Regions from separate parts of the Umezakia ovalisporum Ak1311 genome, predicted to be linked through region 1. Evidence: predicted binding sites of a transcription regulator. Region 1 holds the regulator's gene; the other holds the start of a gene.
The links. Region 1 encodes NtcA, which controls nitrogen genes in cyanobacteria. Its sites were predicted from a motif close to TNTGTANNNNNNNNTACANA; they were not measured.

Region 1 (11,392 bases):
AGCCACTGTAGCTAGAGCATCCATAGAAGCCGGGGCAGATATAATTAATGATATTTCTGGTGGCACATTTGACCTAGAAATGCTGCCAACAGTAGCAAGTTTAAATGTGCCAATTGTCTTAATGCATATCCAAGGAACACCCCAGACAATGCAGCAAATGACTAATTATCAAGATTTAATGGCAGATATTTCTAGTTTTTTAGCAGGGCAAATATTAACAGCAACTACTGTAGGCATTGATAAAAGCAAAATCATTATTGATCCGGGCATTGGTTTTGCCAAAAACTATGGACAAAATTTAGAAATTTTGCGCCAATTACATAGATTAAAAGCGATAAATTGCCCTATTTTGGTAGGAGCATCCCGCAAAAGCTTCATTGGTCGCATCTTAAATCAACCAGACCCCAAAGCAAGGGTTTGGGGAACAGCAGCAGCTTGTTGTGCCGCTATTGCTCATGGCGCTGATATCCTCCGAGTTCACGATGTTCAAGAAATGCGCGATGTGTCACTAGTGGCTGATACAATGTTCCGGTAAGAACAGTAATAGTTACTTCAGAATTAAGCACCACCATTTTGAGATTTCCTGCCACTATTTTCTTGAACTATGGAATCAGCAATTAACTGGTCATATACTTCATTAGTTTTACTGGGGTCCACAAAGACAATTTTGGCATTATTACTCTCACCAAGCTTCTGGCTAGCGACAACATAATCTTGAGCTACAAGATACCTTAAGATTTCTTTGCTTTCAGGATGAGAACGTAAAGCTTCAGAAATTATCTGCATTGAGGTTTGAGTTCCTTGGGCTCTCTTAATAGCAGCCTCACGTTCCCCCTCTGCTTCAGAAATTAGCGCCCGTTTTTTGATTTCCGCAGCTCGCTGTTCTTCCATTGATTTTCGTACACTTTCAGGGGGTGTAATGCTTTGAATATCCAACCTGAGAATCTCAACTCCCCAATCTGCTGTTGTTTGATTTAACTGATTTAAAATCGCTGTGTCCATTTCAGCACGGGAAATATTGGTTTCTTCTACAGTGTTCTGGGCGATAATTTCCCGGAGTGTCGTTGTCGCTAGTTGTGACAGAGACCCTTCGAGGTCGTCGATTTCGTAAAAACTTTTCACCATATCCTTGATGCGCCAAAATAGGACAGCATCAATTTCCAGGTAAATGTTATCCCTGGTGATCACATTTTGAGGTTTGATGTCTAAAAACTTCTCACGCGTTGTATCCTCCATCACAATCTGATCCACCAAAGGTACAATAAAGTTAAGTCCAGGAGAAAGTGTGCGATGATACCGCCCCAATCTTTCTACTAGGGCTTCGTTACCTTGATTAACAAGTTTTGCAGACCCTAAAGCATATCCTATCAGTGCTAAGACTATGGCTATAATTGGCTCCATATATTCTCTCCTTTAGCTTTTGTGCAAATTTTGGTGTAAAATGATATATTACTACCTTATATCCACACTTCAATTTAACATTTTTGGTTTGTGATTTTATAAACCCTAATGGTGCTGTTTAAAAACAAACCATGATTAAACTTTTAGCTTTTATATACGCAGGATATTTTGACAGCACCCAATTGTCAATACACCACCTTGATTACGTGCTGGCAAAATGTAAGCATTTTTGAATTGGACGTTAAATTAATTAACCTGAACAACTTCCCCAAAAGAGACAGGCCTTTGGCCTCAGATTTGAATCATTGGAAACAAAGACAATATGTTTAAAGCCAGGGGCTTTGGCTTTTTTTCCGGCAAATGGCTCACAGTAAATTGTCAATTAATCATAAAACTGAGCCAAGGTTGGATCTTTTTTGGTACATCAGAATTCAAACGTAGAGGTAGTTCGGCTGTAGAAAGAGATTGGGCGTAAGCGGGTGTCAAAAATGGTTGATAAATCTCTGCCTCCGGTGTGTCTTGCTTGATAAATGCTAAACTAACACCACGAATCAACTGCCGTAAATACTTGGTTTCTTCCCCTCGCTTTTCTGTGACTATGGCAGCTGCTGCACCCACAGGATATGCTGGATCGGTAACACTCAAGTGAGTGGCACCAATGGCTGCTAACAGATACTTAACACCCTGGAGTTGCTGAAAAGGTCTAATTTGATGGGTCAAGGCTGGGGTGAGTGCATCTTCAGTGCCAGCTAAAATTAATACAGGGCTGGCAATTTTACTCAAACCATTGCTACCAAACAGTTTACCAACAAGCGGGTTAAAAGCCATCGCACTCTTGACTCGCCGGTCCCGTAAATCTAATAATTTATTTTCTTTTAAACTGGTCACTGCACACTGTAACCAATCCCCTGGTGATTGGCCAAAGGAAAGAGAAGTTTTACAGAACTCTCGCAATTCTTTTAAGTCTAATTGTCCACCTACCAGGGCTAAAGCAGTATAGCCTCCTAAAGAGTGACCAATAACAGTTACTTTGTTGGTATTAAGTTGGCCTTGAAGTTGTCCCGATTGAGTATTGAGTTTTTCTAATGCGTTGAGCAAGAAGCTGACATCTTTTGGTCTATCAATAAATTCATTAGCTGGTAGTATTTCTGTCAAATTCATTTGATTTGAAGCCTGATTGATGGCTACAGAGTTACTACCAGAATGTTCAATTGCTGCAACTGTAATTCCGTGACTAGCTAGATGATGGGCTAAATAGCCAAAGATTCGACGATTGGCTCCAAACCCGTGAGAAATTACTACCAGTGAACCTGGGGTGTCATTTTGACTCCAATAAATGTCTACAGGAATGATGCGATTTCGTTTTTGATCTTGTAAGGTGAGTGTCTGCTGCTGAACTCTGTTTTTTCCCGGAGCTGCTGGATCAAAGGCTGCCTCAAAAGCTGTAGTATTTCTTACTAATAATTCTCTTGCTAGCAAAACCCCAAGGGCTTGGTTTTGCAGATTATTGGCGTTATATTTGAGGGCAATTTCCAGTGCTTGAGTTGCATCTACAGTTATATTTTTTTCTGGATAGGCTCGCAAAAAACCAATTGCACTTAAACCGTTGACTTGACGTACAGACAGATAAAGTGTGGATTTAAGTGTTTCTATGGTACTACCTGGTATTGCTGTTCCCAAAGACTCAATTAATTGTCTACCTTGTGGCGATCGCACCAGATCATCAACGAATTTGTCTGCAAAATCAGCATTTATTTGTAACTTTCCATACAGTAATTCCCTGACTTTGGGAGTGAATACAAAGCTATAAAGTTGCAGATGTTCTGGCAGTTTACCTGTTTCGGCAAACTTTTCTAAATCAGCGATCGCCATAGACTGCTGAAATACCCCTAAACGAATAGTAATTGTTTCTGCTGCTCTAGTACTAGGAATACCCACACCCCAACTTGCAGCCAAGGTGAGGCTGCAAAGTAATCCTTTGAAAAACATACCAAGCCAAAAGTACATACAATCAAATTATTGAAAAGGTAGTTTCATTAATTGACCACCAATATAGGTTTGAAGTTGCGATCTACTTGGTAGCAGGTCTGAACAACTTCAAACTGATAATTTTTTCAGCTTAAAACAAACCGAATATAGCTCTGAACACTCCCAGCAAACTACCGAGAGGATTGACCACTGTACCCACAGTGTCACCAGTCTGGGCTAAAGCAGAACGGTTGACGATGACAACATCATTATTCCGGAGTATGGGATTATTTTCGTCATTAATTCCCTGAGAAAAATTAATTTTGACTTCCCGCTTAGTCACAGAACCATTAGGGTTGAGACGAACTAAATCCACAGTAGTTTTTCTAGCTCTAGAATCGTTGAATCCACCTGCTGCTAATAATGCTTGATTTAACGAGCTATTAGGTTGAATTTCTACAGTTCCCGGTCTTTTAACTTCGCCTACCACACCAACTCGAATTTTAGCAGGAGACAAAGTAGTAGTAGCTAATTGAGTAGCTTCTGCTGGGTTTATCTCAGTTGCAGTTGGAATAAGCACTGTATCCCCGTCTTGCAAAATAATGTCTTGATTGACATCACCAGCTTGCAATAATTGCCAGAGGTTGATATCTATAATTTGTTCTGAACCAGTTTTTGTGGGTCGGCGCAGCTTCAGGTTACGAACATCAGCTTGGGATGTAATTCCCCCGGCTAATTGCAGTGCTCTCATCACAGTGGGTATACCACCTCCATCCCCTTGTCCACCGCCAACTAAATATGAACCGGGACGATTAACTTCTCCAATAATTGCCACAGTGCGGGTTGACGTTGGGTTAGCGGCAAAGTTAGCTGAAAACAGATTCCGGGCTTCTGCTATGTTCAAAGTAGTTGCAGTAGGCACAAAAATGGTGTCACCATCCCGTAAAGTAATATCCTGATCTATCCGACCTGTCTGAATCAGTTCCTTCAAATTAAGATTCACAACTTGCTCGGAAGAACGTCCTACTTTACGTCTTAATTCTACTTGAGTTACATCTGCTGCCAAAGTTACACCTTGGGCTGTAGTCAGCGCTGCTAATACAGTGGGGTATTGTACACCGGGATTATTACCCGCGCCTCCTTGCAAGCTCAAAGTATAAGCTCCAGGACGTGTAACTTCCCCTGCAACCAAAATATTGACAGGACGGGGTGATAACAGGTTAACTGAAATCAAGGGACGTTTGAGAAAGCGAGAATACCTCCTGGCAATTTCATCAGCAGCCTGTTCCGTGGTTAAACCCAGAACAGGTACACTACCAATTAAAGGTAGGTTGATTGACCCCCCAGGAGGTATTTGATATTCCCCAGTATATTCTGGTACTTCAAAAACGTTAACCCGAATGAGATCACCCCCTCCCAATGTATAATTAGTAATGATTTGTTTACTTTGTGATATTTGTTTTTCTGTTGGCACCATTGGTTGTGTGCTGGGGAAGATTGGTAGTCCCTGAGCTATGGTGGCGCACGGCCCAGCAACATGGACAGCAGTTAACAAAGCCGCACCTAAAAATGGCTGGGTGAGGGACTTGAGTAAACCTGTTTTCAACATATTCACCTGAGATTCTGAAAATGTGATCTGCATATTTTTCTGAATATTTTAATCTTGACTATACTTTATTCTTCAAGTTCCTAGATTCAATTGCTTGGACATTCTTATTTTCATAACAAAGTCTAATTGTCCGGATGCCTATTATGTTTATGTTTTAAGTTTTAGTTAAGTTAACTTAAAAAGAAATCAGTACTTTAAGTCTCGATAAGTTCACCGGTATTATAATTGATTGACAGTCAGGAACATAGGATTGTGTGAGTCGTAAAAATAAGGTGAATAAATTTCTTTCCATAGTACCCAGTAAGGTAACTCAGATAATATAACAAAAGTGCTTTATTTAGAAATATTGTAACAATATGAAGATAAACTTTTGCTATTATAATATCTCGTGTTTTTCGACAAATTCCTGTACTAATAATTTTAATTAACAGATTGATAACATTTTAGATAATAGGAGAGAAATGTATATAAATTATTTTTCCCCTTTCACAATTAAGGCACATGATTCCCAAGAACAGTTTTAAAAGCCTAGTTTTGCCAGCCCCATTTAGACCCCATAACCGAAAGTTTCCCCTTTACAAAGTTGAAGGAAACAGCTTTTGAGAGATATAAGTTTTTGATTTAACCAAAAAACCGTGGCGTAGAATTTTCGCAAATCAGCAGTGAGGACTACTGACGAATCGTCAATACTATTCAGTTGATAATCAGAGATGTGTACACCAAACTTCATCTCACAAATACCACTACAAACTCAGTGTTTTTTGTTTCACTATTCTATAGTATGCCCTTAGAACTGGGAATTGTACCAGCACGACGGGAGTCAATTTCCACCGCCATTCGGGTTGCCCTCGCAAAAGCTTTAAATGTAGCTTCAATAATATGATGGGAGTTAATGCCATCCAGTTGACGAATGTGTAATGTCATTTGGCTATGGTTAACCAACGCCACAAAAAATTCCCGTACTAACTGGGTGTCATAAGTTCCCACTTGCTGGGTAGGAATTGCCAAACCATAGCTGAGATGAGGTCTACCAGAAAAGTCCAACGCCACTTGCACTAAGGCTTCATCCAACGGTGCGAGAAAATGGCCAAAACGAACGATACCTTTCCTATTACCGAGGGCTTGACTGAAAGCTTGCCCCAAAGTAATGCCCACATCTTCATTAGTGTGGTGATCATCAATTTCCCAGTCTCCCTGGGCTTGGATATTTAAGTCAATTAGCCCGTGGGAAGCAATTTGATGCAACATATGATCCAAAAACGGAATTCCTGTTGCTGCCGTGCACATGCCTGTACCATCCAAATTGATATTAACTTTTACATCTGTTTCGCCTGTAGTGCGATGAACAGAAGCAGTGCGAGCATTGTGACTCAGAGGAATTTGGCGATCGCTTGTTGGCATAACTGGGGAATAGGGTATGGGGACTGGGGAAATGACTAATGATTAATTATTACATTCCCATGATTTCATATCCTGCATCTACATACAAAACTTGCCCTGTAATACCACTAGCTAAATCGCTAGACAAGAAAGCTGCGGTATTGCCTACTTCTTGTTGCGTCACAGTGCGTCGCAGAGGAGCTACCTCTTCTACATGGTGAATCATATCTAAAATTCCACCCACTGCCGAAGAAGCCAATGTCCGTATCGGCCCGGCGGAAATAGCATTTACTCGAATGTTTTGCGGACCCAGTTCAGCCGCTAAATAGCGCACACTAGCTTCTAATCCGGCTTTAGCTACCCCCATAACGTTATAGTTAGGAACCGCCCTCACGCCTCCCAAGTATGTCAGGGTGATGATGCTACCCCCTTCTGTCATCAGAGGTTTAGCTGCACCGCTTAACTGCACTAGGGAGTAGGTGCTGATTTCTAAAGCAGTTTTGAAACCAGAACGTGAGGTTTGGCTAAAATTACCACTCAAATCGTCTTTGTTAGCAAAAGCTAAACAGTGGATAAGGATGTCCAATCTTCCCCACTTATCCCTCACTACTTCAAATGTAGACTCCACCTGTGCGTCATCTTGGACATTACAGGGAACAAATAAGCTGGGGTTCAGAGGTTCTACCAATTCCGCGACCTTTTTCTCCATCTTACCTCGGTCATCTGGCAAGTAGGTAATACCTAGGTTAGCTCCTGCTTTGTGCAGTTGTTGAGCAATTCCCCAGGCAATGGAGCGGTTATTAGCAATGCCTGTCACCAGGGCATTTTTTCCAGTCAGATTAAGCATAGAAACTGTGAATGTAATCAATCATTAGGAGCATACTAGAATCTGAGGCAAGTTTGTCTTGCTTCTGCACATCATTTCTGAAAATGATGATTACCTAGACTCTTTTCTGCAAATTTTCCCCACATAATCCCAAAGGCATTCTCAAGATCTTGTGAATTTTTCACCAAAAAACCTGATGACCACAACTGTGCAAGTACTCATAACAACTACTAGCTAAAAACATCAAAAATTATGTATCATTATGAACAAATAAATATGAAGTTATGGCTTTGAGTATAGGAATGTACAGAAAGGTTGACGGTGCTTTATTGATTTTTCAGGTGTATTCTTAGGTAATCAGTTTTTGTTTTTCCGGCGTTGGGTAGGGGAAGGGAGATGATCGTGACACAAGATAAAGCCCTAGCAAATGTATTTCGTCAGATGGCGACCGGAGCATTTCCTCCAGTTGTAGAAACATTTGAACGCAATAAAACAATATTTTTTCCCGGCGATCCTGCTGAACGAGTTTATTTTCTTTTGAAGGGTGCTGTGAAACTTTCCAGGGTATACGAGGCAGGAGAGGAAATAACGGTAGCACTGCTGCGGGAAAATAGTGTTTTTGGTGTGTTATCATTACTGACGGGAAATAAATCAGATAGATTTTACCATGCAGTCGCATTTACCCCTGTAGAGTTGCTCTCAGCCCCAATTGAACAGGTGGAGCAAGCATTTAAGGAAAACCCAGAACTATCAATGTTAATGCTGCGGGGGCTATCTTCGCGTATTTTACAGACAGAGATGATGATTGAAACCTTGGCTCATCGCGATATGGGTTCGAGATTAGTGAGTTTCTTGTTAATTCTTTGTCGTGATTTTGGTGTTCCTTGTCCAGACGGGATTACTATTGATCTAAAGCTATCTCACCAGGCCATCGCTGAAGCCATTGGTTCAACTCGGGTAACCGTAACTAGGTTACTAGGGGATTTACGTGAGAAAAAAATGATTTCAATCCACAAAAAGAAGATTACCGTACATAAACCTGTATCCTTAAGCAAGCAGTTCACTTAAAATCAATTAGGGAAGGTGGAGTGGCAAGCGTTGTGTTCTTAAAAATTACACCCACAGATGGAGGTAAGTATAACATCCTGAGTGGTTTGAGCTATTGCCTGTTTTCCATCTTTCACAAGACAATGATTGAAAGTAGTAGGCTGTGTCTGGAAACATTGCGGTAGCTAAAGATGACCACCGGGTACATCCTGATAGCAGCGATTTTAATTTTGGGGGGCGTAATTGCCACTGTGGGTGACCGCATTGGCACACGAGTTGGTAAAGCACGCCTCTCACTGTTTAACCTTCGTCCTAAAAAAACTGCTGTACTAGTAACTATATTTACTGGTGGATTAATTTCGGCATCAACTTTGGGGATATTATTTGCTGCTGATGAAAAGTTACGCCAAGGCGTATTTGAACTGGAAGATATTCAAAAAGACCTAAGAAACAAGCGGGAACAGCTAAAAGTTGCAGAAACTCAAAAAAGTCAAGTAGAGAAAAAGTTAAACAAAGCTAGAATTGCACAAATCAACGCACAACGAGACTTAGAGATAATCAATAAAACTTTACAAGCAGCTAACGCTAAACAAAAAGCAACACAAAGTCAACTTCAAAGTACTCAAAACCAGCTAGGTGAAGTAGTAAATCAGTATCAAAAAGCTATAACTGAACTCCAAAGAGTTTACGATCAAATCAAAACATTCCAGGCGGCTATTGAAGAATTGAAGGCAGAACGCAAACGACTTTATGCAGAAGCTAAAATAGCTATTGAGGAAGCTAAAACAGCTATTGACCAACGCGATCGCAAAATTGCTCAACTCGATGGACTGATTAAAAAGCGCAATCAGCAAATTGCTTTGCGAGGGCAAGTCATTACCAAAAGAGAGTCCCGCCTCAAAGAACTAGAAAAACAACAAAATTATTTAGAACAAGAAGTGGCAAGACTGGAAAAATATTATCAGTCTTATCGTGACCTGCGTTTAGGTAAACTCGCACTCGTTCGCAATCAAGTTCTAGCTGCTAATGTCGTTCGCGTTAATCAAGCCACCACAGCCCGTCAAGCCGTAATCCGACTTTTGCAAGCAGCTAACCGCAATGCCAACATCCAATTAACTGAACCCGGGGAGAAACCCACAAATAAAGAGCTTCTCAGGGTTACCGAAGAAAGAGTTAAACAACTCAGCCAGCAAATTCAAGATGGTCGAGAGTACGTTGTGCGAATCTTCTCTGCTGGCAATTACGTCAGGGGAGAAAACCAGATAGAATTTTTTGCGGATGCATCTCGAAATCAACTGGTTTTTTCACAAGGGGAGATATTGGCTACAACCACTGCCGATCCCAAAATTATGTCCTCCTATCAGCTATCCCAAAGACTTGATCTGCTGATTTCTGCTTCGGAATTTCGAGCCCGTAATGCCGGAATTGTCGAGGGCGTATTAAGAGAGGGTGCTCATTTACGCTTTTTCTTACAACTAAGACAGTATGATCATCCATTAGAAATAAAGGCCATCGCTATGGAAGACACCTATACAGCAGGTCCTTTAAGAATAAAACTTTTGGCAATTTTAAACGGCGTAGTTGTTTTTAGCACCTAATAAAAAATAATTAAATAAAGGAAAGTGTAACCAGGAATCAACCCTTAAATATAAATGAGTATTTATTATGACTTTTAGTGAATTTTCACCAGCACAACCAGTCATCTTAGGCTTTGACCCCGGCAAAGACAAATGTGGTCTAGCAGTCATGGGACTAGATAGGCAATTGTATTATCACCAAGTGGTGACTGCACAAAAGGCCATCGCCACCATTAAAACCCTACGTCAACAGTTTCCCGTTTCCTTACTGGTAATGGGTAACCAAACCACAGCTAAACAATGGAAAAAACAACTGTGCGAGGAATTAGTAGAACAACTGAATATCATTTTAGTAGATGAGCGCTACAGCACCTTAGAAGCACGCGATCGCTACTGGCAAATGTATCCACCCAAAGGTTTAACAAAACTCTTGCCACAAGGCATGAGACAGCCACCAAGACCCATAGATGATATAGTTGCTCTCCTCTTGATTGAAAGATACTTAAATCGCCTCGCTACCAATGATAACTGACGACTAAAGTTCCGCCCTAATGGTAAAAGCATAATCTCCTCCAGGCTCTAGCTGATAATCCTGCTGTTCCAAAAAACGACCAAGGGGTTCTTTAATCAGGGCGCGACCTTGGGAAGGGTTAACAGAAAGTTCTCCTCGACGAAAATGCCATTGGAAATGCCACTCGAAGCCACCCGCACTTACTTCACCCTCAAGAAAGCCGAGTTGCCACGATTGACGGATAATTCTGACATGAGCAGTAGTTTCTGGAAGACGTTTGGCACTCACAATGCTTTGTGTGACTTGTGGGATAAAAATCCAATCAATAGGCTACTTCTTTTATTTAGCAAACTTAGCTTAAATATACAAACTGACATGGACAAGACCGTAGCTGACCTACGCAAAGATTACACCTTGGAAGGTTTGAGTGAAACCGACATCAACCCCAATCCTTTAATTCAATTTCAAAGATGGTTTGAGCAAGCCCTAGCAGCCGAACTTCCTGAGCCTAATGCCATGACTCTGGCCACTGCTAAACCAGATGGTCAGCCTTCGGCAAGAATGGTACTACTCAAAGATTTTGATGAACAGGGCTTTGTTTTCTTCACCAACTACAAAAGTCATAAAGGACAAGAACTAGCAGCAAACCCCCAAGCAGCTTTAGTTTTTTGGTGGCCAGAATTGGAACGCCAAGTCAGAATTGTGGGCACAGTAGAAAAAATTTCCCCAGAACAATCTGATAGCTATTTTGAGATGCGTCCGCCAAATAGTCGTTTGGGTGCGTGGGCTTCTAATCAAAGTCAGGTAATTGCCACTAGAGAAGTTTTAGAACAACAATTGCAGGAATTTCAGCAAAAATATGAAAACCAGGCGGTTCCCCGACCACCTCATTGGGGAGGTTACCGAGTGATACCCACGGGAATTGAGTTTTGGCAAGGTCGCCCCAGTCGTTTGCATGATCGCTTGCTGTATACTCGCTGTAATCATAACAATTGGAAAATTGAGCGGTTGTCACCTTGATAACTGGGGACTGGGGTCATTAATTTTGGATTCGAGATTTGTAATTTTAAATT
Region 2 (11,392 bases), on a different contig from region 1:
ATTAGTTGTCCAAAGCCTTGAAATGTCATAAACACCAGGCGCTGAAATTCGTTTGCACCAATGTTCAACGCTTTCCCCAAGTTACGAACGGGACGGCGGACAACTTCACCATTAGGAGCCAGTCCGATGCCAATAGTACCTCCAGATGGCTTGTTTTCAGGAATTACATTCACCGTTAGCTTTTGGTCCCCCCGAGCAATTTCTAGTTTTACGGGCTGACCTGGATTATTTTTAATAATCTCTCTGAAAGCTTCAATTTCTTGTAGCGCTGTGCCAAATTCTCTTTCATTGACGGCTAGTATCACATCTCCTGGTTTAATTCCCGCTTCTCTAGCTACAGAACTGACATCTGGCGCTAGTTGTTGAATTAAAACTCCTGGTTGGCTAGCTTCTCCTACACCGATGACGCTCACCTGAGTCACCAATAGCAAATAGGCAAATATTAAATTGGCGATAACTCCAGCGCTGATGACAATCCCCCGGTCTACAATCGGACGGTTACGCAGCAAATTTGGGTCATTGGGCGGAATATCGCTATCTGGTTCGTCGTCGGGAAAGCCTACAAAACCCCCCAAAGGAAAGGCGCGGATAGCATATTCGGTTTGTGATCCTTGGTACTTCCAAAGAGTTGGGCCGAAACCTAAAGAGAAGCGGTTCACGAGAATACCTTGAGCACGGGCTGCAATGAAGTGTCCCAACTCGTGTACCAAGATCAGAACAGCCAAGACTGCGATCGCTGCTAAAACTGACATAGAGCAAATTAATCAAAAAAAATTCAGATATATTACTCCCATTGTAATAGTTAAAGAATAGTTACAGAAGCTTAAATCATTCCAGAGCATGAAGTAGTCCCTCGATTGAGTGAAGCCATGTCTACCACAGGCCACCCCCTCAGTACTAACGCACTACTCGAATTTGAGTACCCATCCTCAGGCTACCCCATAAACCATCAGTGCTAAGAACAAGTCATTGGGATAAATACCTAATACCAGACAAAGGCCATCGCTTCTGGAACCACGCTCCTAACAATTGCGTCAGCCCCCCACTCTGGTGGGGGGGAGCCAGGGAATTTACTCCCTAGCTCATAGCTCAAGTCTGTTTTTAACCGACTATTTCAGTCTGTTACATATAGGCCAACTTGAATATAAAATGCCTCTACCAACGGAAAGCCCTACATCACAAAACATCCCTACCCAAATAAGGCTGTAACACTTCTGGTACTTTAACCGTACCATTTGGTTGCTGATAATTTTCCAAAATTGCTGCCATTGTCCGCCCTACAGCTAAACCGGAACCGTTTAAGGTATGGACATACTGGGTTCCCTTCTTACCAGCTTCCTTAAAGCGAATATCTGCTCTTCTGGCTTGGAAATCTACACAATTAGAACAACTGGAAATTTCGCGATACTTTTCAGAAGATGGAAGCCATACTTCTAAATCGTAGGTTTTTGCTGAACCAAAACCTAAATCGGCAGTACATAAATCAATTACACGATAAGGCAATTTCAAAGCTTGTAAAATTGCCTCTGCATTACCTACTAATTTTTCTAACTCCTCAAAAGAAGAACTGGGATGCACAACTTTCACTAACTCAACTTTATTGAATTGATGCAGACGAATTAAACCCCGCATATCTCGCCCATAACTTCCTGCTTCCCGACGAAAACAAGGAGTATAAGCACAGTGATAAATTGGTAAATCTTCCGCAGCCAAAATTTCTCCCCGGTAAAGGTTGGTAACAGGAACTTCTGCCGTAGGTATTAACCACAATTGATCGTCAGCACATTTAAAGCTTTCTTCGGCAAACTTTGGTAATTGACCAGTTCCGGTTAAAGAATCAGTATTGACTAACAAAGGCGGACTAACTTCTACATAGCCTGCTTCGGTTTGCATCTTCAGCATGAACTGAATTAATGCCCGTTCTAACGCTGCACCCGCACCGACGAGAGTAACAAAGCGACTTTGGGCAACTTTGACAGCACGCTCAAAGTTGAGAATACCCAATTTTTCGCCTATTTCCCAATGGGGAATAATTTTCGGGTTTTCAGGTAGATGTTCATCACCCCAGCGCCGCACCTCTTGATTATCATCTTCACTGCTACCAAGAGGCGTGAACTCACTGGGTAAATTGGGAAGTGCTAACAGCAGCAGTTCAATTTCTACTTTGATGTTTTTTTCTTGCGGTTCTAGTTCACTTAATTGAACTTTAGTGGCGTTACCTTCCTCCCGCAAGGCTTGAATTTCTGGAGATTGAGGGTTAACACCAGATTTAATCTTCTGTCCCACAATTTTACCAATTTCGTTACTGCGGGCTTGAAGTTGACTCCGTGTCCCCTCTAGTTCCCGTTGTTGCTTGTCTAACTGTAATATGGGTTCGATGTCGTATTTACCACTACGACTGTTCAAGCGTTCTTGGATTAATTGGGGATTTTCCCTTATTTGCTTAATATCCAGCACTGATTTTTCTGTTGTTTTTTGCCTATGGTCTTCTTACCAAAACTCCAGCATATACTGATTTTGGCTGATTAAGGGTCTTGCCAATACAAAAACCCTGCCTTGTCAGTCTTGCCAAAGCTACAAAATCCCACTGCACATTGATCATGATTTTACTGAAAACCAATTATTAAGTTCTGGTGATTCGATTCAGCAGCCAAATAGACACTGCTAGCCCTGCAAAGTGTGCTGAGACGGTGTTGATATTTGCCTGCACTACAAGCATATCTAAACCGCTAATAATGCGCGTGGGGTCAAATAATTGAGTAGTTGCAGCTTGGGGTGATATAGCCCTTGCTACCAATGTCCCCACAATCGCTTGTGCCCCTAATAATGTCACCAGCATTCCTAATAAATTAATCCACAGTCCCAGGCGTAACACTTGCAAGGTTTCACTTTTGCGGGGACGGTTACTCGGATTTGAGGATTGCAGTTGGTTACCAATTCTGGTGTAACGGTAAGCCAAATAAATACCGCCTCCTAAAATCAGAATTCCACAAATTGCTAAAAATACGCCAAACCCAGTCCCTGGATTATTGCTTACCCCAGTTCGCTGCTGACTAAACACCGCGAACAGCAGCACAATAATGGCAGAAACAACACCTAAAACCAACTGAATCCAGAAACTAATCCAACCTGTTAGGCGAAATGTTTGGGCAATTGCCCGAAGAGTAGAAGAAGACGATGGAGTATCGGAGTTTTGTGACATACTGATCACTGGTGTGCTAAGGACTTGTTAAATTTAATATCACAATTACCAAATGGGATATGAGTATCTCAAGTCCAAATAGTCAGTGTTGAATACTATTTGATTGTGCCTGCAAGCATATAGGTTTTTATCCTGACATTTTCCATGGCTTAATTTCTGATGTTCTGTACTGGGATAATCACCGTAAAACAAAGTGTTTATTAACTTTTACAGACAAAACTGCATTTTGCTTGTAAAATTTCTTCGATAGCATTTTATGCTGAGGCGGTTCTGACCAGTTTGGCATTACTTGACACCACGCAAGTGACCAGGTAATCGCTTTAATTGCTCCTCTCCACAACACCTATAACTTGGGTAAGGGCGTAGTATTTTGCGCTCCTCAAACCTAGACATTTGTCCTGTGACTGTAGCTGCTTGGGTAGTCATTGCAATGTTTACACTTTGAAAACCCTGTCAAGGTGGTCATATATCGCCGCTTTTGTAGTAGCATTATATACTGACTATCGAGATTGTAAATACCACTATTATCAGGCATTTTTTAGCCATTCACTAAACCATGAAACTTGAGGATATATATCAATTCTTTGAGAATCCTCCGCCAACTTATCTCTGTCAGGAAGTAGCAGTTTGTTACATTTTGTATGTTTTATTACAAGGTGAATCCTACGGAACTGAGTTGATACAGCGACTAGAAACCGAATACCCAGCCTATCGCCTTTCAGATACGGTACTTTACAGTGCGATTAAATTTCTCGAAGACGAAAGGGCTATTACAGGTTATTGGAAGAAACTCGAAGGACGAGGAAGACCCAGGCGGATGTACGAAGTTTCTCCAGAATGGCAAGAACGATCACAAAATTTGGCATATCTTTGGCAAGATTACATAAAGGGGAAGAGAAACTAATGAATCATTAATCCTCCATGAGTCTTCTCCTATGAAAACAATAATAAATTAGTTATGGATAGCGCAATTTTGCCATCTACGTTGCTGCTCACCTTGTTGTTATCGGTTGGGCTGTTTTTCTTCATTCGGGCTTCAACTAAAGACCGCACAACAAAAGCACAACTTGTATCTCAACAAGATGAAGCTACTTTAATGCCGAAACTTAAGGAATACTTTCGCTCGCGTTCTTACCAAGTAGCCGCAATCGACCCAGAAAAAAATCAAGTGGTTTTTGAAGGTTTTGTTCAACCCAGCCGATTCCTAGCCGTGTTTTTAACACTGCTAACATCTGCGGGTATGATTTGTCTGTCATTGGTTTTATCCCTGCTTTTTCCTAACTTCGGTAAATTGTTTCTCCCATTGGTGTTACTATCCCCTTTAAGTGGTTTGTTTTATTGGAAAAAAGCTGGAAGACTTGAGAAAGTCTCGTTACAGATGGAAGAAGCCAGCCAAGGTGAATTCGGCTCTCCCAGTAAAATTACTATCGTTGCCCATCGAGATGAACTAATGGAGTTACAGAGAGCTTTAGAGTTAAAATCTGTTGACTAGACCCCAGAGAGGAGAAAACGTTTGCAGTTACATAAGTTTTCCCTACGACATTGCATCGTAGGGAAAATATTATACTTGCTTACAGAGCCTCTTGGGCAATCCATAGGAGGAGAGGGCAACTCAACTCTCACTTGGGGATGTATTTTGCTCTTGCATTTTTTCTATCTGACTCTCCTCTGCATCATTTAACCAGAAATTAACCCATACAAACCAATGTGTTTGGATAAGAAGTTGACTTTCCTATTAAGTCCAATTGACTGGTTAACTGGACTGAATATACTGGCAAATCAGTCACAAACTTAAAAAAAACAAAAACTTTGCATAAACTGAGCAACTTTACCAGTTAAATGATTGTCAGAAGCAACATTCCACAATTTAAGATAACCATTTATTATTAGCGGCTAGCCATGGCCACTGATTCCATACCTCCCGGAGATTCTAATGTCCGCAGGCTAGGAAACAGAAAATGGTTTTCTTCTACGTATTGAGCACCAAACAGCCCCTTCTCTGCCCAGAAATAACGGTCTGTGGTGTGTTCATTTCGTTTTACAAGTAGCAATGCAGGTGGTGCAATACCTTCAGCTTGAATAAATTTTCTCGCTGCTGTCACAGGTTTTTCTTCGCCACTTTCGATGCTATATTGAGGCACGTGCTCTAAAATGCGTCGTCCTTCTTGGCGACGACGACTTTTGCGCTTACGTCTTCTTGCCAACCTATTTTCCTCCTCTTTCAAGCTGTAGATTGTAGTTATAGCTACAAAATACGTCGCAATTATATAAGTTCTAGTTCAAAATATCAATAGTTTTTAAACTTTTGATACAGAAAGAATAATAATATGAAATTGGTAAAGCATATAATCCCTTGGTGCAAACCATGACTGAAAATATTTAGTTAAGCTTTATTCTAAGAGGGAAAAAAATAAAGCAACTTCGCTCTAAATTCCTTGAAATGCTGTGATCCTTAGCAAAAGCTAAAAAATGTTAATTTCTGCCAGTTCAGATTTTGTGGCTCTATGCCGAGAACAAATAGCACTGCTAACCGAAGGCCTAGGAGCATCTTTAAGTGTGGTTTACTTAACACAAGAATTGGTAGATGCTCCCGCTGGTGAGACGAAACTAATTCCTGTGGTGATTTACCCGGAAACAGCACTCTTACAACCAGGGAAAGAAGTTGCTGAGGTCAGAGTTGGTGATGTTTTGGTAGTACCTGACCAACAAAGTAAATTATTGCAAGCTGGGATGGGATCACGGATTTCATCACAGGACACAAAGAAAGCAAATGGTCAAGAACCAGATTTAAAAGAGGAATCAGAGTTTAGTGCAGACCAAATTGTCCTCCCTCTCATCCATGAAGGTGTAATGATGGGACTATTAGTTACAGGGAGAGAAGATAGGGCATGGAATGAGCAAGAGCAAAGCGAAATTCAAAAAATAGCTCAAACATTAGCCATCGCTTGTATTTTAGATCAACGCAGAGCTTGGTTACAGCATCAGGTACATCAACACAAAATTCTCCAAGAACAACAGCGAGATTTACTCGATAACTTGCTGCACCAGTTTCGTAACCCCCTAACAGCATTACGTACTCTTGGCAAACTACTGTTAAAACGGCTGCGACAAGGCGACCCTAACCGAGAAGTAGGTGCAAATATTGTTCGGGAAAGCCATCGCCTGGAAGAATTACTGCGACAGTTTGACAAAGTAATTGATTGGGCAGAAACAGATTTAGGGCCGTTGTCATTACATGAAAATGAAGTATTTGTAGAAGCAACTGTAGAAAAAGAACCGAAACCAGCACTATTATTGCCGGGAATGGGAGAGAAAAAAACTGATTGTTTTGTAGTTGATTTATTAACACCATTATTAGTTTCAGCTAAAGCAATAGCACAGGAGCGACATCTACAAATAAAAACAGAAATTCACAGAAATTCACCACGGGTAAGAGTCAATATCAAAGCATTACAAGAGGTATTCAGCAACATAATTGATAATGCCTTAAAATACACTCCTGAAGGCGGTACAATTGCCATTCAGGCAGGGCAAGAAAAAGCTAATTATCAAGGAATTGCCATTAGTAATACTGGTCCGGGAATTCCAGCAGAAGATTTAGCTCATTTAGGAGAACGCCATTATCGCGGAGTGCAAGCCCAAACTGAAATTCCTGGTACGGGTTTGGGGTTAGCCATCGCCAAACAATTAGTTGAACAAATGCAAGGGGAAATTGAAATTTTCAGCCCTGCAATTAACTCAGCCATAACTGCACCCCATGCCCCAGGAACCACGTTTATAATTTGGTTGCCGATGACCAATGACCAATAACTATCGCAGTGAAACCAGTAAGTTTTGATTGATTGTCATTTGTAAATCTGTATCTGGTGCAATGGCGATTAAGTCAACGCTGTTTCTACCAAAGAATAGACCAATCAAACTACCGATAGCCGCACCACCTAAGACTTCTTCCGTGGCGATGGCGCGATCGCCTGTCACCGCAGATACTGCAGCCGCAGCACCAGCACCTAAGACAGTATTTTTGATAATTGTATTGGTGCTCGTACCTTTTTTTATGGTTTCAGTTTTAGTAATTACTTGTGAAGTGGCGTTAATTTTATACTCTTGACCTGTGGTTAAAACTAGCTTTTCAGCAATAAATTGAGAACCACCTTGAGCAGGTTGGAGTTTACCAACAACTTGACTACCAGCCGGAATAACCACAGTACCTTGTTGAGTAACTATATTTTGGTCTACTGTCAAAGTCAAAGGTGCTATTTCATCTTTTGTAACCAGAATTTTTTCTGCCTGATCATACTTGACCGGAATAGCAGTTCCCTGGGGAATGGTTACAGATACAGGTGTGGGTGTATTGGGTTGAAGCGCTACGACATAAGGTGAACTAACTGCCGAGGCTTGATTAGAACTAACTAACGCTTGATATATAAAAGCTGCTACCTGTGCCCTTGTGGCTGTTGCAGTGGGATTTAAAAACTTAACATTAGGATAGTTCACCACAATTTGCTGTTCAGTGGCGGCGGCGATGGGACTACGCGCCCAGTCAGCAATGTTAAAGCTATCACTGAAGTATTGCAAAGTTGTTTGGGTATTAGCCCTGGGAGAATAATTTAAACCGTTGGCTAAAGCCACCAAAACTTGCTGGCGGGGAATATTCTGGTTAGGCTCAAAGCGATTACCCGGATATCCTGATAAGAAACCGATGGTATAAGCCTGGCGAATAGCATTAGATGCCCAAAAATTACTCGGTACATCCGCAAAATTTATTGCTTGCCGTTGGGGTGCTTTTGAGAAAGCATTGTTAATCATGGCTGCAAATTGAGCGCGGGTTACCGGTTCTTCAGGGCGGAAGCTACCATCAGGAAAACCAGCAACTATACCTCGCTGTGACAATTGTTGAATGAACTGTGCTGCCCAATAGTTAGATGAAACATCAGAAAATCTAATTTGAGCCAAAGATGGTGCTACTGTCATCAAGGGTGCTATAGCCCCTACTGTGACGCTTAAAGCCATAAGTGCAGCAGTTCCAGATTGCCAACGATTTAAATTAAACATTACTTTTTGCTCCAGTAAAATTAACTTTTCTTTCTGTTATTTATTCAGACCATTTGCTTGTTGATAAGTTCCTTATTTTTGGTTTTTAAGCACCAAATTTACTATATTTATTTATCTGTAAATTTTGTAAATACTGTATTTCTAATCTGAAAAATCAATATTCATGCCATTTCTTTTTCATAGTTAGATGGTTCTAGCGTAGATGTACCTCATTAGCCTGATTCAGCAGGCTTTGTTACTAAGGAATTGCATTAAGATGAGTACTTTACAAATTTAAATGAGATTGTCAACTCAAGTAGGTTTCAACTTGAGTTGAATGGTAAGTTAAGAACTCTATTATTCATTACTAATAACAGCCATCTGAAAGAACTTGTATATCTAGTAAGACGCTAGATTAATAAAAATAGTTGCAATAACAAAATCTAGTAGTACAAGTATTGTCCGACTCGAACTTGGTTTCAGCAGTGCCAAAAGTGAAGGGATGGCCTGGTCTAGTGAGAGTGGCCATCCCTGATGAGAGAACATTAAAATCACGGAGCCAATATAGTGCAGCTTACTAGCGGTCTATGACTAAATCTAAATTAGAGTTAAGTCCTAATTTCAAATCTTGTTCTGGTCTTAAGACGAACACTTCAGCTTCTTTTTTCCGCAGCACTATACTAGCTAAAGCACCAACAGCCGCACCACCCAGAGGTTCTAATATTTCAACTTTACGGTTACCTGTAATTAATGAAATTGCAGTAGAAGCACCAGCACCAATGGCGGCATCTGTTAATATTTTGCTACTATCATTTTTGCTAATGTTTTCAGTTCTGGTAATTGTCTGAGATGAGGCATTAATTGACTGACCGACACCAGAGGGGAAGACAAGTTTCTGTGCTACGAACCGCACACCTCTTACATTCTCACTATTTCTGTTTCTGTTGTTGAAATATACTGGTTCTAGCCGTCCTACAACTTCAGTGTTTCTGGGAATTAAGACATTTCTCTGATTATCGGTGATGTCGTTGGATATTTTCAATGTCAGGTCCAATGTTTCGCCACGACTCACAATAATTTTCTCTTTGTCATATGTGACAGGAAAACTTACGTTAGCATTAGCAGGAATTGTCACTCTTCTGCGCTGACCAATATTATACTGGGCATAAGCAGGGGCAAAGGCAACAATGGGAATAGTAGCAGTGGTAGTAATTGCCATGGCCATAACTGCGACAGTTCTAGTTTTCCATTGGTGAAGGGTAGTCATAGTATGGTTGCGCTTTCTGTGTGATGTATGACATGACGATGATTGACACAGATTGTTTCTCGTAGTTTTTCCAGGTGATTCTTTTGATAGATATTGAAATTTTTCTGGAAAAATTAGCAAAATAATTTGCTTCACATGAAAAACTGAGTCATAATATTGTTAAGATTAGTGAAATTACTGAGTTCAGACTAAAATACCTATATTTACATAGGTAAACTATCAAATAGTGCATATGTACTCCTAGTTAGTAAAACATTTAGATGTGGCGCTGTAGCCTCAATGATTCCAGTACAACTTATCCTCAAAAACTTTCTTAGTTACCGTGATGCAACTTTAGATTTTCGCGGTTTGCACACGGCTTGTATTTGCGGTTCTAATGGTGCGGGTAAGTCTTCTCTTTTAGAAGCAATCACATGGGCAATTTGGGGTGAAAGCCGTGCCGGTGTTGAAGATGACGTGATTCATTCAGGTGCGAAAGAAGTTCGGGTTGATTATACTTTTCAATGTAATCAGCAAAAATATCGGGTAATTCGCACCAGAGTTCGCGGTGCTAGTTGTGTCTTAGAATTTCAAATCGAAACCGCTTCTGGGTTTCGCCCACTGACGGGCAAAGGAATGAGAGCCACACAGGATTTGATTTTAGAACACATTAAACTTGATTATGATACTTTCATTAATTCTGCATACTTGCGTCAAGGTCGTGCAGATGAATTTATGATCAAGCGACCCACTGAACGCAAGGAAATTTTAGCTGAGTTATTAAAACTCAATCAATATGACCAATTAGAAGAACGAGCAAAAGATTTATCGCGTCATTTTAAAGCTAGGGCTGAGGAGTTAGAACGTTGTCTGGACTCGAGCAAAATTCAACTACAACAATGGGAAGCTACACAAGCCCAAAAAGCAGAATTAGAAACTGAACTCAATCACTTGCAACAAGTCCAAGCTTTTGAGAATATCCAATTGCAAAGTTTGCAAGTTGTGCAGCACCAACGCCAAAATTGGCAACAACAACTGAATTTTGTCAGGCAACAACATCAAAATTTAACTCAAGACAGCGATCGCCTGCAACAAGAACAGTCAGCTGTGCAAATTGATATGTCAAACTTACAAGCTAGATTAAATCAGGAAACTGAAATTAAAAATGGCTATACCCAGTATCAAGATTTGCAAGCTCAGGAAGAAGGTTTTGCGACTAAATTTCAAGAACACACCCGCTCAACGGTACTGTTGCAACAAAAACAGCAACAACTAACAAACCAAGTTCATCAGCTAGAAAGGGAACTACAACAAGTTCAAGGACAATTAGCAGCATTAGAACAACAAGAGTCAGAACTTCAGCACACTCTCGATAAATCCAATGAAGTGGAAGCTGCTTTGGTAGAACTCGCAGCCGCCCGTCGCCGCGTGAGTTATTTAGATGAGCTGCAAATGCAAGTTTCTCCTTTATTACAACAAAGGCAAAACCTGCAAAGTCAACTGGATAGAGTTCATGCTGGTTTAGTAGCACGTCTAGAACAGTTACAAGCTACGGAAATCCAACTACAACACTGTTCACAACGTCAACCGCAACTGCAACAAGCGGCGAGAGATTTAGAAATGCAGATTGCACAAATGGAGAAAGACAAAGTTTATCTGCAAAGAGTACAGGAAAAAGGACAGGAAAGACGGCATTTTATGGAACGTCTCCAAGCTCAACAACGGGAATATGAAAGATTGTTGGGCGAACTCGAGCAAAAATTGCAAATGCTCCGCACCCCGGATGCAATTTGTCCTTTGTGTGAGCGTCCTTTAGATGAGCACCACTGGAATCGAGTAGTAGACAAAACCAAAGATGAGTATCAGGATACAGAAGGGCAATTGTGGGTATTTAGGGAACAAATGGCAGTGTC

Region 2: a site for NtcA is predicted at 5,435-5,454, ahead of NWP25_RS10325 (DUF3155 domain-containing protein). Genes of this name have one in related genera too.

Annotation. Positions count from the first base shown of each region.
Region 1 covers NZ_JANQDJ010000024.1:4,114-15,505, forward strand. The annotation lists gene folP (dihydropteroate synthase) at 1-535, shown strand, start outside; gene NWP25_RS03460 (SPFH domain-containing protein) at 559-1,401, opposite strand; gene NWP25_RS03465 (alpha/beta hydrolase) at 1,780-3,408, opposite strand; gene NWP25_RS03470 (SLBB domain-containing protein) at 3,521-4,978, opposite strand; gene hisB (imidazoleglycerol-phosphate dehydratase HisB) at 5,753-6,379, opposite strand; gene fabI (enoyl-ACP reductase FabI) at 6,429-7,205, opposite strand; gene ntcA (global nitrogen regulator NtcA) at 7,581-8,252, shown strand; gene NWP25_RS03490 (DUF3084 domain-containing protein) at 8,423-9,829, shown strand; gene NWP25_RS03495 (pre-16S rRNA-processing nuclease YqgF) at 9,897-10,340, shown strand; gene NWP25_RS03500 (DUF3146 family protein) at 10,344-10,607, opposite strand; gene pdxH (pyridoxamine 5'-phosphate oxidase) at 10,695-11,339, shown strand.
Region 2 covers NZ_JANQDJ010000054.1:2,317-13,708, forward strand. The annotation lists gene rseP (RIP metalloprotease RseP) at 1-752, opposite strand, end outside; gene serS (serine--tRNA ligase) at 1,177-2,457, opposite strand; gene NWP25_RS10305 (DUF3611 family protein) at 2,624-3,202, opposite strand; gene NWP25_RS10310 (hypothetical protein) at 3,488-3,628, opposite strand; gene NWP25_RS10315 (PadR family transcriptional regulator) at 3,759-4,106, shown strand; gene NWP25_RS10320 (cofactor assembly of complex C subunit B) at 4,161-4,694, shown strand; gene NWP25_RS10325 (DUF3155 domain-containing protein) at 5,089-5,406, opposite strand; gene NWP25_RS10330 (GAF domain-containing sensor histidine kinase) at 5,672-7,012, shown strand; gene NWP25_RS10335 (S-layer homology domain-containing protein) at 7,013-8,254, opposite strand; gene NWP25_RS10340 (conjugal transfer protein TrbI) at 8,811-9,500, opposite strand; gene NWP25_RS10345 (SMC family ATPase) at 9,780-11,392, shown strand, end outside.